2 regions of the Lysinibacillus telephonicus genome follow, and region 1 is predicted to be linked to the other one. Evidence: a T-box and tRNA genes for the amino acid it is inferred to sense, from the RefSeq annotation. Region 1 holds a T-box; the other holds one or more tRNA genes.
What was found. A T-box is a leader RNA that pairs with one kind of tRNA and senses whether it is charged. The one in region 1 lies ahead of tyrS (tyrosine--tRNA ligase), so its partner is inferred to be a tRNA-Tyr.
Positions count from the first base shown of each region.

Region 1 (7,053 bases):
ATTAAAGTTGTAGCGATTATTGGAATGATTCTTCTTGGATTAGGCATTATTTTATTTGGGATTGGCAACGGGGGACAGCCAATTGGTTTTGACAATCTGTGGGCCCATGGAGGTTTCATGCCTAATGGAATCGAGGGGATTATCATGTCACTCGTTCTTGTTATGTTTTCCTTTGGTGGAGTAGAGTTGGTTGGGATTACAGCTGGAGAGGCAAAAAATCCACAAAAGTCGATTCCATCAGCCATCAACAATGTCGTATGGAGGATTCTAATTTTCTATATTGGTGCATTGGGAGTCATGATGATTTTATATCCTTGGAATGAGGTAGGAACGAATGGTAGCCCATTTGTATTAATTTTTGATAATGTCGGTATTCCTGGAGCTGCCCATATTATTAACTTTGTTGTAATAACAGCAGCATTATCAGCTTTTAATAGTGGGTTATTTGGTTCAGGAAGAATGCTGTACAATCTATCACTGCAAAATAATGGTCCGAAATATTTTGAAAGGCTTAGCAAGAATGGGAGTCCGAGACGTGGAATTTTGTTCTCATCATTGTTTTTATTAATTGCAGTCGTTTTAAATTACATTGTTCCTGAAAAAGTATTTTTGTATATTTCTGCTGTTGCTACAGTGGCAGTAATTACTAGCTGGACTATTATCCTAATTGCCCAATTAAAATTTAGAAAATCAAAAACAAAAAAAGAGATAGAAGAAATTAAATTTAAAATACCGTTCTATCCATTATCTACCTATTTGGCACTAATATTTTTAGCGTTTGTCATTATTTTAATGGCATTTATTCCGGATATGCGCATCGCATTATTTGTAGCACCTGTGTGGTTTTTAATACTTTACATAGGATATAAAATAAAAAATTAAGAGTATCCATGGAGAAAATATTAGATTTCGAGGCTTATGAGGGCATTTTTCCATATGGGAAAATTTGAATCTTTAATTTAGAACATAATTTTAAGATAGTATAAACAAAAAAAATTAGCCTTTTTCGGTTATAAAAATTCATTATTGACAATTTAAAATAAATATATAAAATAAAAGTCAATTAATATCTGCATAACGAAGATTTGTTTAAACATTTCGGAGTATAAGAGCAAAGGCTATGATAAGAAAGAGTAGCAATCATGTAAACAGACAGAAAGTTACCGGTTGATGAGAGGTGCATGTTGAACGGTTGTGAATACATCTTGGAGCTGTGTACCGAATAGGATCCCTTAGTAGGCTACACCGGCTTAGCACCCGTAATCATGTGCTAAAGTATCGTCATTAGACTGTACTTGTTAAGGTAGGCAATGTGAATTGCTTATGAATTAAAGGTGGTAACACGAGATGAATCGTCCTTTTGGTATATCCAAAAGGGCGTTTTTTTTATCCTTTGTTTCTTATAGAACTTGCAATATTAGAAATAATATTTCAAGGAGATGTTAGTATGTTTGTAAAACCAGAAGAACAATTAAAGATCATCATGAAAGGTATTAAAGAAATAGTAAATGAAGAGGAGTTATTGGTGAAACTAGAGAAATCCTATCGCTCACAAACTCCGCTTACGATTAAATTAGGGCTTGATCCTTCTGCCCCTGATATTCACTTAGGACATGCTGTTGTACTAAGAAAAATGAAACAAATGCAGGATTTAGGACACGAAGTTGTCGTAATCATAGGTGATTTTACTGGTCGAATTGGGGACCCAACAGGAAAAGCAAAAGGCCGAGCAGCTCTAAGTGATGAGCAGGTTAAAATCAATGCAAAAACGTACTTTGAACAAATCTTTAAAGTGCTAGATTCAAATAAAACTACAGTCCGTTTTAATAGCGAGTGGCTATCGAAGTTAACCTTTGAGGAAGTCATTAAATTGGCAGCAACTACTTCTGTTGCAAGAATATTAGAACGAGATGATTTTCAAAATAGATATAAAAATCAAATTCCTATCGGTATTCATGAATTTTTCTATCCGCTAATGCAAGGATACGATTCTATTGAGATCCAAGCTGATATCGAACTAGGTGGCACCGATCAAACTTTCAATGTTTTAATGGGACGTACACTACAAAAGCATTGGGGATTAGAAAAGCAAATTGCTATTTTTATGCCACTTCTTGAAGGTCTTGATGGTGTTGAAAAAATGAGTAAAAGTCTTGGCAATTATATTGGGGTTAATGAACCAGCAGAAGTGATGTTTAAAAAAGTAATGGAAGTACCAGATAGTCTAATAATTAAATACTTTGAGTTAGCAACGGATGAACATCCTGACAAAATTGACAAAATAAAAGAACGACTTGAACAAGGCGAAAATCCAAGAGATATTAAACTCGAATTGGCTGAAATTATTACAAAATTATATTGTGGTGAAGATGAAATGCGAAAAGCAAGATCATTTTATGAAACTGCTTTCAGCAAAAAGGAAATACCAGATAATATCCCGGAATTAGTAATTCAAATTGGAGCTGAAACGGTGCAAGATATCATTCCTTTACTAATTGATAAAGGATTCATTAAAAGCAAAAGCGAATTTTTACGGTTAATTAAACAAAACGGTGTTCAAATAAATAAAGAAAAATTAAGTGAAGATGAATTTGATCGTGTATTAATGAACGAAGAGGTACTACAAATTGGCAAAAAAAGATTTATTCGTTTAATTAAATAACTTAATAAGATGTTTCCAAGAAGAATCTAATTAAAAAAGTTTACTGAGGAACAATAATAAACAGCTCTTAAAAAATAGTACAAACCAACTTTTGGTTTGTACTATTTTTTATTATATTTCTCAACCGAATGAGCAAATTAATAAAAAAGCAAGTGAGGATGTAATTTTTTCAATCATGTAATCATCAAATGGTCAAATCCAATTAATAGGAGTTAACATCCATGGAATTAAAACATTTACTAAATGCTCTTAAAGCTGAAATAAAGCCTGAAATAGCAAATCTCACAATCAAAGGAATAGCGGATAATTCGGTGGACGTATCAAAGGATTATTTATTTGTAGCTATTAAAGGATTTAAATCGAATGGACATGATTTTATTGATGATGCAATTAAGAGAGGGGCCTGTGTTATAGTAGGCGAGATGGATATTGTTTCATTGCCTATTCCATATATAAAAGTTGCTAATAGTAGAAGGGCTTTAGGAATCATTGCGAGCAATTTTTATCATCACCCTTCTAAATCAAAAATTATGATTGGAATTACTGGTACTAATGGAAAAACAACTACAAGTTATATTTTAAAACATATTTTAGAAAGTAATGGCCATACATGTTCTTTAATTGGTACCATTCAAAATATTGTTAACGGGGAAGTGTATGATAGTAAAAATACTACTCCTAGTTCATTAGTTTTGCAAAAGCTTTTATTTGAAAGTAAAGATGAAATAGTTATTATGGAAGTTTCTTCACATGGATTATCCCAATTTAGAATTGAAGGAATTACATTTGATTATTGCCTTTTTACGAATCTTGATCAAGAACACCTGGATTATCATAAAACAATGGAAGAATACTTTCAAACAAAATTGTCATTATTCAGTTATTTGAAGAAAAATGGGCAAGCAATTGTGAATACCGATAATGTTTGGGGTAAGAAATTAGCTGAGAAGTTAAAAGATAAAAATATTTATGTTCATTCTTTAGGGCAATCTGAGGACAATAAATTTCAAATATTAGACCTCGATTTCGAAAATTCTGTTGTCCAATTAACAGAGGACAATGAATCTGTTCAACTTTCATCGCCTATAATAGGGCTTCACAATATATATAACACTGCTATGGCATACATCACAGCAAAACTAATAGGTATTGAAAATGATAACATTTTGAATTCAATAAAACTTTTTCAGGGGGTAAAGGGTAGATTTGAAATATTAAAACTACATAATGGTGCCACAGTTGTTGTGGATTATGCACATACTGCTGATGCAGTTTTTCATTGTTTAACTACTTCAAAAAAGTACGGGGCAAAAAAGATTACCCATATTTTTGGTTTTCGAGGAGATAGGGATGAAAGTAAAAGACAAAGAATACTTGCGGTTTCTTCAGAGTTTAGTGATGAATTTATTTTAACTCTTGATGATTTAAATTCTGTTCCAATAAATGAAATGATTGAGTCATTATATAAACTAAATAACCATTATGCCAACAATAAAGGGATTGTTATGCCGGATCGAACCAGCGCTATAAAATGGGCAATTGAAAACAGTGAACAAGATGATTGGATACTAATTACAGGTAAAGGGCATGAAATTTACAAACAAAATTTCAGTATACCAACTACTTCAGATACAGAGACAGTTTTATATATCGATAATGGAGAAAAATAAAAAAGTTCATGAGATCACAAAAATCCTCGTCACTTGACGAGTTTTTTTTAATGGTTAAATATTAAAATTCTTAGGGTACCTTTTAGCTATTTTTCTGATAGCAATTTGATTACTACTGAACAGGCAAGAGAAGTTAGTTATCCATCGACTTAGAAATGAATATATGGGAAGATAAATTTATATTTACTATTAAGTTGATAAAGATATTCTAATGGGCTGAGAACACATTAAGTGATTAAATATTCAGTAAGTGGAGCGATGTATGTGGGTATTGAAATAAAAGAAATTATTGCAAAGAAAATCCTTACAGAAGCAAAGGGTTATTTAGATGTTGGTTTTACACATTCGCTAAATCCATATAGTGGTTGCGCGTTTTCTTGTAGTTATTGTTATGTAAGAGAAATGCCGATTCAACGTTTTAAAGAAATTCCTTGGGGAGAATGGGTGGACATAAAAACAAATGCTGCAGAAAATTACCGAGATGAAATTATAAAACTACGGAGAAGAAATAAACCTGTGAATCTTTTTATGTCATCTGCAACAGATCCCTATCAACCAATAGAACGTAAAGTAAATATTACACGGGGGATATTAGAAGAAATGATTGAATATCCACCAGATTTTCTTCATATCCAAACTCGAAGTCCACTCATTTCAAGAGATATAGATCTATTAGTAAAATTAAAAGAAAAATGTACAGTTCTTGTATCGATGACGATAGAAACTGATAGAGAGGACGTAAAGCAAATTTTTTCTCCTTATGCACCGGGAATTAAATTACGTTTAAAGGTACTAAAGGAAATTCATTCTGCAGGAATTACCACACAAGCTTCAATCTCACCTGTATTACCATTTACTCCTGAATTCCCAATAGTTCTTAAGAGGATTGTTGATCATATATGGATAGATACTTTAAGTATTGGTGATGGGGCGATGGGCAAACGATCTGAGAGATTGGGTATGCCTAGAATGTTTGAGGAACATGGATTTTCAAAGTGGTATCGAAAGGATATCCACGTAGCAGTGGAAAAATATTTTAAAAAACATTTTCCTATTGAAATGGTGCGCGTTTCTAAACAGGAAGCTTTTTTAAATTAATTATGCATTATGCTATCTAATAAGATAATCGCTTTTCCTAGCTAGAGCAAATACGCAATTAATTACAATTCTGACTTTAATCATTTTTCTTTAGTGAAAAGCAAACGGAGCAATTTTTAGAGAAAAAGGGCATGTAAATTGTGGGTTGATTTTATATATTACACCTTATAAAATTGAGAAAATTACAAATTTATAACAAATGCAAGTAATGGTGGTTGTTATGAGCTACTGATTGATGAAAACATGTCATTAAACACTCAAACTCGCCGAATGAGTGAAAAGTTGAAAATTTAGTGTTAGACATTGACATCCGTAATCGGTCATAGAATGGATTTACCTTAATAGCAAATCAACTAGTGACTGCCACGGAGGTGAAATGCTATCGTCTCTTATGAGATGATAGCTTTTTTAAATTTAACATTTGATTGGATAAGGAGGTTTTTTTATGGGAACAGTTTATTCACATTTACTTCCAAAACATGAGGAATTTATAAGAAAACAACGGATATTTTTCGTAGGTTCAGCACCGCTATCTTCAGACGGTCATGTTAACATTTCACCAAAGGGTCATGATGTATTAAGAATTTTTTCTCCCAATGAGGTAGCTTACTTAGATTTGACAGGTAGTGGAAATGAAACAAGTGCACATTTAAAAGATAACAGTAGAATTACTTTTATGTTCTTAGCTTTTGAAGGACCTCCTATGATTTTACGGCTTTATGGAAAAGGAAACGTTATACTACCTGGTACACCAGAATGGGATAATATGGCTAAACATTTTGACATTCTTCCTGGTTCTCGTCAAATTATTCATGCAAAGATTGAAACAGTAAAAACATCCTGCGGGTTTAGTGTACCGTTTTACTCATATGATGGTGAACGAGATACTCTTCAACAATGGGCTCACAATAAAAGTGAACAAGACTTAGAGGATTATCGAAAAAAGAAAAATTCAATAAGTATGGATGGCATAGTTACACCGATTGGAGAAAGTTTTGGAAACATCAATAAGATTAAAGAATCCTAGTTGTATTAACAACAGCAAGGATAATTAAAAAACCTGTTCCAATTGCTGCTACTAAATAGGTTGTTGGATTTCTTTGATACTGGTAATTCTGAATTTTGTAGCACCGAATGACTTGATCTTCCAATCGAACATTACTGTGACTATAAAAAGTTTTCCGATATCAATGAGTAGAAATACCAGAGTTAGACCTTGAAAATCTTCCATAAACATGTCAATAGTTATACTATAATCAACCTTGAGTTAAATAGAATAATAAACAGCGCGTTGGTTCAATTCAATGCGCTGTTCTGGTTTTATTGTAAATCTCTGCAATAATATACTATAAGATTTGATATTAAAAGGTGTAATAATTAGATATAACATAAAGAGGAGTGTTATATCTTGGATATTACATCTTTTATTATATATTGTTTTATTGTCACATTTACACCGGGACCAACCAATATAGTTATTTTATCCACGGTACATAATTATGGTGCAAAAAAAGCAATGGAATACACGTACGGAGCAACAATTGCCTTCGGTTTATTACTTTCCATCTCTGCGCAATGTTGAATACGGTCATGATAACATTTATACCAAAAATCATATTTGGT
Region 1 is NZ_CP155468.1:2,151,249-2,158,301, forward strand. It holds gene MKY04_RS10230 (amino acid permease) at 1-882, shown strand, start outside; T-box leader at 1,112-1,363, shown strand; gene tyrS (tyrosine--tRNA ligase) at 1,448-2,662, shown strand; gene MKY04_RS10240 (UDP-N-acetylmuramoyl-L-alanyl-D-glutamate--2,6-diaminopimelate ligase) at 2,884-4,332, shown strand; gene MKY04_RS10245 (SPL family radical SAM protein) at 4,597-5,430, shown strand; gene MKY04_RS10250 (pyridoxamine 5'-phosphate oxidase family protein) at 5,876-6,457, shown strand; partial or broken gene MKY04_RS10255 (LysE family translocator) at 6,839-7,053, shown strand, end outside.

Region 2 (7,053 bases), 1.8 Mb from region 1:
AAAACTGAACAACAAAACGTTAATGAAATAAAGTTTTTAGTAGCTGACCCTCGTCAGTGAACGAAACAAAATTTTGGACATCAAATATGATGCCAGTGTAATTTAGAGCTTTTATCAAATTTTCTTTTATGGAGAGTTTGATCCTGGCTCAGGACGAACGCTGGCGGCGTGCCTAATACATGCAAGTCGAGCGAACTGATGAGAAGCTTGCTTCTTAAGATGTTAGCGGCGGACGGGTGAGTAACACGTGGGCAACCTGCCCTATAGTTGGGGATAACTCCGGGAAACCGGGGCTAATACCGAATGATTCATTTCATCTCCTGATGAAATGCTGAAAGATGGTTCTGCTATCGCTATAGGATGGGCCCGCGGCGCATTAGCTAGTTGGTGAGGTAACGGCTCACCAAGGCGACGATGCGTAGCCGACCTGAGAGGGTGATCGGCCACACTGGGACTGAGACACGGCCCAGACTCCTACGGGAGGCAGCAGTAGGGAATCTTCCACAATGGGCGAAAGCCTGATGGAGCAACGCCGCGTGAGTGAAGAAGGTTTTCGGATCGTAAAACTCTGTTGTAAGGGAAGAACAAGTACAGTAGTAACTGGCTGTACCTTGACGGTACCTTATTAGAAAGCCACGGCTAACTACGTGCCAGCAGCCGCGGTAATACGTAGGTGGCAAGCGTTGTCCGGAATTATTGGGCGTAAAGCGCGCGCAGGCGGTCCTTTAAGTCTGATGTGAAAGCCCACGGCTCAACCGTGGAGGGTCATTGGAAACTGGAGGACTTGAGTGCAGAAGAGGAAAGTGGAATTCCAAGTGTAGCGGTGAAATGCGTAGAGATTTGGAGGAACACCAGTGGCGAAGGCGACTTTCTGGTCTGTAACTGACGCTGAGGCGCGAAAGCGTGGGGAGCAAACAGGATTAGATACCCTGGTAGTCCACGCCGTAAACGATGAGTGCTAAGTGTTAGGGGGTTTCCGCCCCTTAGTGCTGCAGCTAACGCATTAAGCACTCCGCCTGGGGAGTACGGTCGCAAGACTGAAACTCAAAGGAATTGACGGGGGCCCGCACAAGCGGTGGAGCATGTGGTTTAATTCGAAGCAACGCGAAGAACCTTACCAGGTCTTGACATCCCGCTGACCGCTATGGAGACATAGCCTTCCCTTCGGGGACAGCGGTGACAGGTGGTGCATGGTTGTCGTCAGCTCGTGTCGTGAGATGTTGGGTTAAGTCCCGCAACGAGCGCAACCCTTGAGATTAGTTGCCATCATTCAGTTGGGCACTCTAATCTGACTGCCGGTGATAAACCGGAGGAAGGTGGGGATGACGTCAAATCATCATGCCCCTTATGACCTGGGCTACACACGTGCTACAATGGACGGTACAAACGGTTGCCAACCCGCGAGGGGGAGCCAATCCGATAAAACCGTTCTCAGTTCGGATTGTAGGCTGCAACTCGCCTACATGAAGCTGGAATCGCTAGTAATCGCGGATCAGCATGCCGCGGTGAATACGTTCCCGGGCCTTGTACACACCGCCCGTCACACCACGAGAGTTTGTAACACCCGAAGTCGGTGAGGTAACCTTTAGGAGCCAGCCGCCGAAGGTGGGACAGATGATTGGGGTGAAGTCGTAACAAGGTAGCCGTATCGGAAGGTGCGGCTGGATCACCTCCTTTCTAAGGATTTGTCGAAAAGCGGAAAACACCGCTTAGCTAAGGTAGCGGATTGGAGCGACTGAGTCGAAAACCTGTTTTCGAACGAAGGCGCGAAATCAGCGTACGAGCTGGTGTTTGAAGCTAGACAATACGGAATGATTAAGCTTGGCTTAATCAACATTAACGTTTTGTGTTCAGTTTTGAAGAGTTCATGTAAATGAATTATCTTCAATTTAGTAATTTCGTTCTTTGAAAACTGGATAAAACGACATTGAAACAAACAAAGTTCAAGAAATTTATTGTAAGTTCTTAAGTCTTTTCTTTATAGAAAAGCTGTAACTAACTTCAAGGGTTTCGAGACACGAGCAGTACAAGGAAATGAACGAGTGAGGACCGGAGCGTACCTACGTACGTGAGGATTCGAACGAGTGAAATTGACGAAAGTATGCGATGTGTATCGGAAGCCGCAATTAGGTTAAGTTATGAAGGGCGCACGGTGAATGCCTTGGCACTAGGAGCCGATGAAGGACGGCACTAACACCGATATGCTTCGGGGAGCTGTAAGTAAGCTTTGATCCGGAGATTTCCGAATGGGGGAACCCACTGTTCGTAATGGAGCAGTATCTTGACGTGAATTCATAGCGTCATGAAGGCATACCCAGGGAACTGAAACATCTAAGTACCTGGAGGAAGAGAAAGAAATTATTCGATTCCCTAAGTAGCGGCGAGCGAAACGGGAAGAGCCCAAACCAAGAGGCTTGCCTCTTGGGGTTGTAGGACACTCAATACAAGAGTTACAAAAGAATGAATTAGGCGAAGCGATCTGGAAAGGTCCGCCAGAGCAGGTAAAAGCCCTGTAGTCGAAAGTTCATTCCCTCTTGAGTGTATCCTGAGTACGGCGGAACACGTGAAATTCCGTCGGAATCCGGGAGGACCATCTCCCAAGGCTAAATACTCCCTAGTGACCGATAGTGAACCAGTACCGTGAGGGAAAGGTGAAAAGCACCCCGGGAGGGGAGTGAAATAGAACCTGAAACCGTGTGCCTACAAGTAGTTAGAGCCCGTTAATGGGTGATAGCGTGCCTTTTGTAGAATGAACCGGCGAGTTACGATTACGTGCAAGGTTAAGTTGTAGAAGACGGAGCCGCAGCGAAAGCGAGTCTGAATAGGGCGAATGAGTACGTGGTCGTAGACCCGAAACCAGGTGATCTACCCATGTCCAGGGTGAAGGTGAGGTAACACTCACTGGAGGCCCGAACCCACGCACGTTGAAAAGTGCGGGGATGAGGTGTGGGTAGCGGAGAAATTCCAATCGAACTTGGAGATAGCTGGTTCTCTCCGAAATAGCTTTAGGGCTAGCCTCGTGATTAAGAATACTGGAGGTAGAGCACTGTTTGGACTAGGGGGGCATCTCGCTTTACCGAATTCAGACAAACTCCGAATGCCAGATATTTATACACGGGAGTCAGACTGCGAGTGATAAGATCCGTAGTCAAAAGGGAAACAGCCCAGACCACCAGCTAAGGTCCCAAAGTAATCGTTAAGTGGAAAAGGATGTGGCGTTGCTTAGACAACCAGGATGTTGGCTTAGAAGCAGCCATCATTTAAAGAGTGCGTAATAGCTCACTGGTCGAGTGACGCTGCGCCGAAAATGTATCGGGGCTAAACGATTCACCGAAGCTGTGGATGGACATCTTAGATGTCCGTGGTAGGAGAGCGTTCTAAGTGCGTTGAAGTCAGACCGGAAGGACTGGTGGAGCGCTTAGAAGTGAGAATGCCGGTATGAGTAGCGAAAGATGGGTGAGAATCCCATCCACCGTATGACTAAGGTTTCCTGAGGAAGGCTCGTCCGCTCAGGGTTAGTCGGGACCTAAGTCGAGGCCGACAGGCGTAGACGATGGACAACAGGTTGATATTCCTGTACCACCTCCCCGCCGTTTGAGTAATGGGGGGACGCAGTAGGATAGGGTAAGCGCGCTGTTGGTTATGCGCGCCCAAGCAGTAAGGCGTGGAAGTAGGCAAATCCGCTTCCTAATACGCCAAGCTGTGATGGGGAGTTCGTATGAGCGAAGTACCTGATTTCACGCTGCCAAGAAAAGCCTCTAGCGAGGCGGGAGGTGCCCGTACCGCAAACCGACACAGGTAGTCGAGGAGAGAATCCTAAGGTGTGCGAGAGAACTCTCGTTAAGGAACTCGGCAAAATGACCCCGTAACTTCGGGAGAAGGGGTGCTCTCGTGAGAGAGCCGCAGTGAATAGGCCCAGGCGACTGTTTAGCAAAAACACAGGTCTCTGCAAAACCGTAAGGTGACGTATAGGGGCTGACGCCTGCCCGGTGCTGGAAGGTTAAGAGGAGGGGTTAGTGGCATCACGAAGCTCTGAATTGAAGCCCCAGTAAACGGCGGCCGTAACTATAACGGTCCTAAGGTAGCGAAATTCCTTGTCGGGTAAGTTCCGACCCGCACGAAAGGCGTAACGATCTGGGCACTGTCTCAACGAGAGACTCGGTGAAATTATAGTACCTGTGAAGATGCAGGTTACCCGCGACAGGACGGAAAGACCCCGTGGAGCTTTACTGTAGCTTGATATTGAATTTTGGCACAACTTGTACAGGATAGGTAGGAGCCAGAGAACTCGGAGCGCCAGCTTCGAGGGAGGCGTCGGTGGGATACTACCCTGGTTGTGTTGAAATTCTAACCCATACCCCTTAGCGGGGTAGGAGACAGTGTCAGGTGGACAGTTTGACTGGGGCGGTCGCCTCCTAAAAGGTAACGGAGGCGCCCAAAGGTTCCCTCAGAATGGTTGGAAATCATTCGTAGAGTGTAAAGGCACAAGGGAGCTTGACTGCGAGACCTACAAGTCGAGCAGGGTCGAAAGACGGGCTTAGTGATCCGGTGGTTCCGCATGGAAGGGCCATCGCTCAACGGATAAAAGCTACCCCGGGGATAACAGGCTTATCTCCCCCAAGAGTCCACATCGACGGGGAGGTTTGGCACCTCGATGTCGGCTCATCGCATCCTGGGGCTGTAGTCGGTCCCAAGGGTTGGGCTGTTCGCCCATTAAAGCGGTACGCGAGCTGGGTTCAGAACGTCGTGAGACAGTTCGGTCCCTATCCGTCGTGGGCGTAGGAAATTTGAGAGGAGCTGTCCTTAGTACGAGAGGACCGGGATGGACACACCGCTGGTGTACCAGTTGTCTTGCCAAAGGCATCGCTGGGTAGCTATGTGTGGACGGGATAAGTGCTGAAAGCATCTAAGCATGAAGCCCCCCTCAAGATGAGATTTCCCATTACGCAAGTAAGTAAGATCCCTCAAAGACGATGAGGTAGATAGGTTCGAGGTGGAAGTGTGGCGACACATGGAGCTGACGAATACTAATCGATCGAGGACTTAACCAAAATTTTGAACGCATTCAATGTCTTTATCCAGTTTTGAGAGAACGAACTCTCAATTAAATAAAGGAACTTCGCCTAAGAGCGCAACATCCTGTTGCAACGGCGAAGCCAGCACATCCATGTGCAAGTGAAGTGATGATGGCAAAGAGGTCACACCCGTTCCCATACCGAACACGGAAGTTAAGCTCTTTAGCGCCGATGGTAGTTGGGGGCTTCCCCCTGTGAGAGTAGGACGTCGCTTCGCTTGTTTTATGTGGAGGATTAGCTCAGCTGGGAGAGCACCTGCCTTACAAGCAGGGGGTCGGCGGTTCGAGCCCGTCATCCTCCACCATATATGCCGGTGTAGCTCAGTTGGTAGAGCAACTGACTTGTAATCAGTAGGTCGTGGGTTCGACTCCTATCGCCGGCATCATTACTTGGAGGGGTAGCGAAGTGGCTAAACGCGGCGGACTGTAAATCCGCTCCTTCGGGTTCGGCGGTTCGAATCCGTCCCCCTCCACCATTCTAAGAGCCATTAGCTCAGTGGTAGAGCATCTGACTTTTAATCAGAGGGTCGAAGGTTCAAGTCCTTCATGGCTCACCAGTTTTATAATAAATTGCTAGAAAAATTTGGAGCATGCTTTTGCGGAAGTAGTTCAGTGGTAGAACACCACCTTGCCAAGGTGGGGGTCGCGGGTTCGAACCCCGTCTTCCGCTCCAAATGTGCCGGGGTGGCGGAACTGGCAGACGCACAGGACTTAAAATCCTGCGGTAGGTGACTACCGTACCGGTTCGATTCCGGTCCTCGGCACCATTTTAATTTACTATCAAGATGTAGCGCCTGTAGCTCAATTGGATAGAGCGTCTGACTACGGATCAGAAGGTTGTGGGTTCGACTCCTGCCAGGCGCGCCAAAAGATACGGGAAGTAGCTCAGCTTGGTAGAGCACTTGGTTTGGGACCAAGGGGTCGCAGGTTCGAATCCTGTCTTCCCGACCATAGAATAAAGTTGATTTTTTAATAATATAATTATGGGGCCTTAGCTCAGCTGGGAGAGCGCCTGCCTTGCACGCAGGAGGTCAGCGGTTCGATCCCGCTAGGCTCCACCAAAATTTTATTTATGGCGGCGTAGCTCAGCTGGCTAGAGCGTACGGTTCATACCCGTAAGGTCGGGGGTTCGATCCCCTCTGCCGCCACCATCTATTATAACGGAGGCATACCCAAGTCTGGCTGAAGGGATCGGTCTTGAAAACCGACAGGCGGGTTAAACCGCGCGTGGGTTCAAATCCTACTGCCTCCGCCATTTAAATTAAGTAATAAAGGTCCCGTGGTGTAGCGGTTAACATGCCTGCCTGTCACGCAGGAGATCGCCGGTTCGATCCCGGTCGGGACCGCCATTTAAAATGATGGGTCGATAGCTCAGTTGGTAGAGCATTTGACTGAAGCTCAAAGTGTCGGCGGTTCGATTCCGTCTCGACCCACCATTTTTGCGGGTGTAGTTTAATGGTAAAACCTCAGCCTTCCAAGCTGATGTCGTGAGTTCGATTCTCATCACCCGCTCCATTAGGGGCCTATAGCTCAGCTGGTTAGAGCGCACGCCTGATAAGCGTGAGGTCGATGGTTCAAGTCCATTTAGGCCCACCATAACAATATTCCGAAGTAGCTCAGTGGTAGAGCAATCGGCTGTTAACCGATCGGTCGTAGGTTCGAGTCCTACCTTCGGAGCCACGGCCCGTTGGTCAAGTGGTTAAGACACCGCCCTTTCACGGCGGTAACACGGGTTCGAATCCCGTACGGGTCATAAAAAAACGTGTAGCAATTGCTTGCTACACGTTTTTTAGTGCCTTCAGAATGAAGGGAAAGTTTGGTTAATCTTGTAATCGAGAGGTGGATATTCCTAAGGTGAATTTTTGGGGGAGAAGAAAATAAGATCCATTGTAAGATAAGTTTATCCAGTTATACAATTTATACATAAAGGAATATATCCCTTTGAGATAATATGGTGCGGTGACTTTATTAGGTTCGAT
Region 2 is NZ_CP155468.1:354,948-362,000, forward strand. It holds rRNA gene MKY04_RS01580 (16S ribosomal RNA) at 126-1,677, shown strand; rRNA gene MKY04_RS01585 (23S ribosomal RNA) at 2,130-5,051, shown strand; rRNA gene rrf (5S ribosomal RNA) at 5,177-5,292, shown strand; tRNA gene MKY04_RS01595 (tRNA-Val) at 5,304-5,379, shown strand; tRNA gene MKY04_RS01600 (tRNA-Thr) at 5,385-5,457, shown strand; tRNA gene MKY04_RS01605 (tRNA-Tyr) at 5,467-5,550, shown strand; tRNA gene MKY04_RS01610 (tRNA-Lys) at 5,557-5,631, shown strand; tRNA gene MKY04_RS01615 (tRNA-Gly) at 5,673-5,747, shown strand; tRNA gene MKY04_RS01620 (tRNA-Leu) at 5,753-5,841, shown strand; tRNA gene MKY04_RS01625 (tRNA-Arg) at 5,865-5,941, shown strand; tRNA gene MKY04_RS01630 (tRNA-Pro) at 5,949-6,025, shown strand; tRNA gene MKY04_RS01635 (tRNA-Ala) at 6,060-6,135, shown strand; tRNA gene MKY04_RS01640 (tRNA-Met) at 6,149-6,225, shown strand; tRNA gene MKY04_RS01645 (tRNA-Ser) at 6,237-6,329, shown strand; tRNA gene MKY04_RS01650 (tRNA-Asp) at 6,348-6,423, shown strand; tRNA gene MKY04_RS01655 (tRNA-Phe) at 6,435-6,510, shown strand; tRNA gene MKY04_RS01660 (tRNA-Gly) at 6,516-6,589, shown strand; tRNA gene MKY04_RS01665 (tRNA-Ile) at 6,594-6,670, shown strand; tRNA gene MKY04_RS01670 (tRNA-Asn) at 6,680-6,754, shown strand; tRNA gene MKY04_RS01675 (tRNA-Glu) at 6,756-6,827, shown strand.
Region 2: it has a tRNA-Tyr gene. The T-box ahead of tyrS (tyrosine--tRNA ligase) is inferred to sense a tRNA for this amino acid. The anticodon was not compared.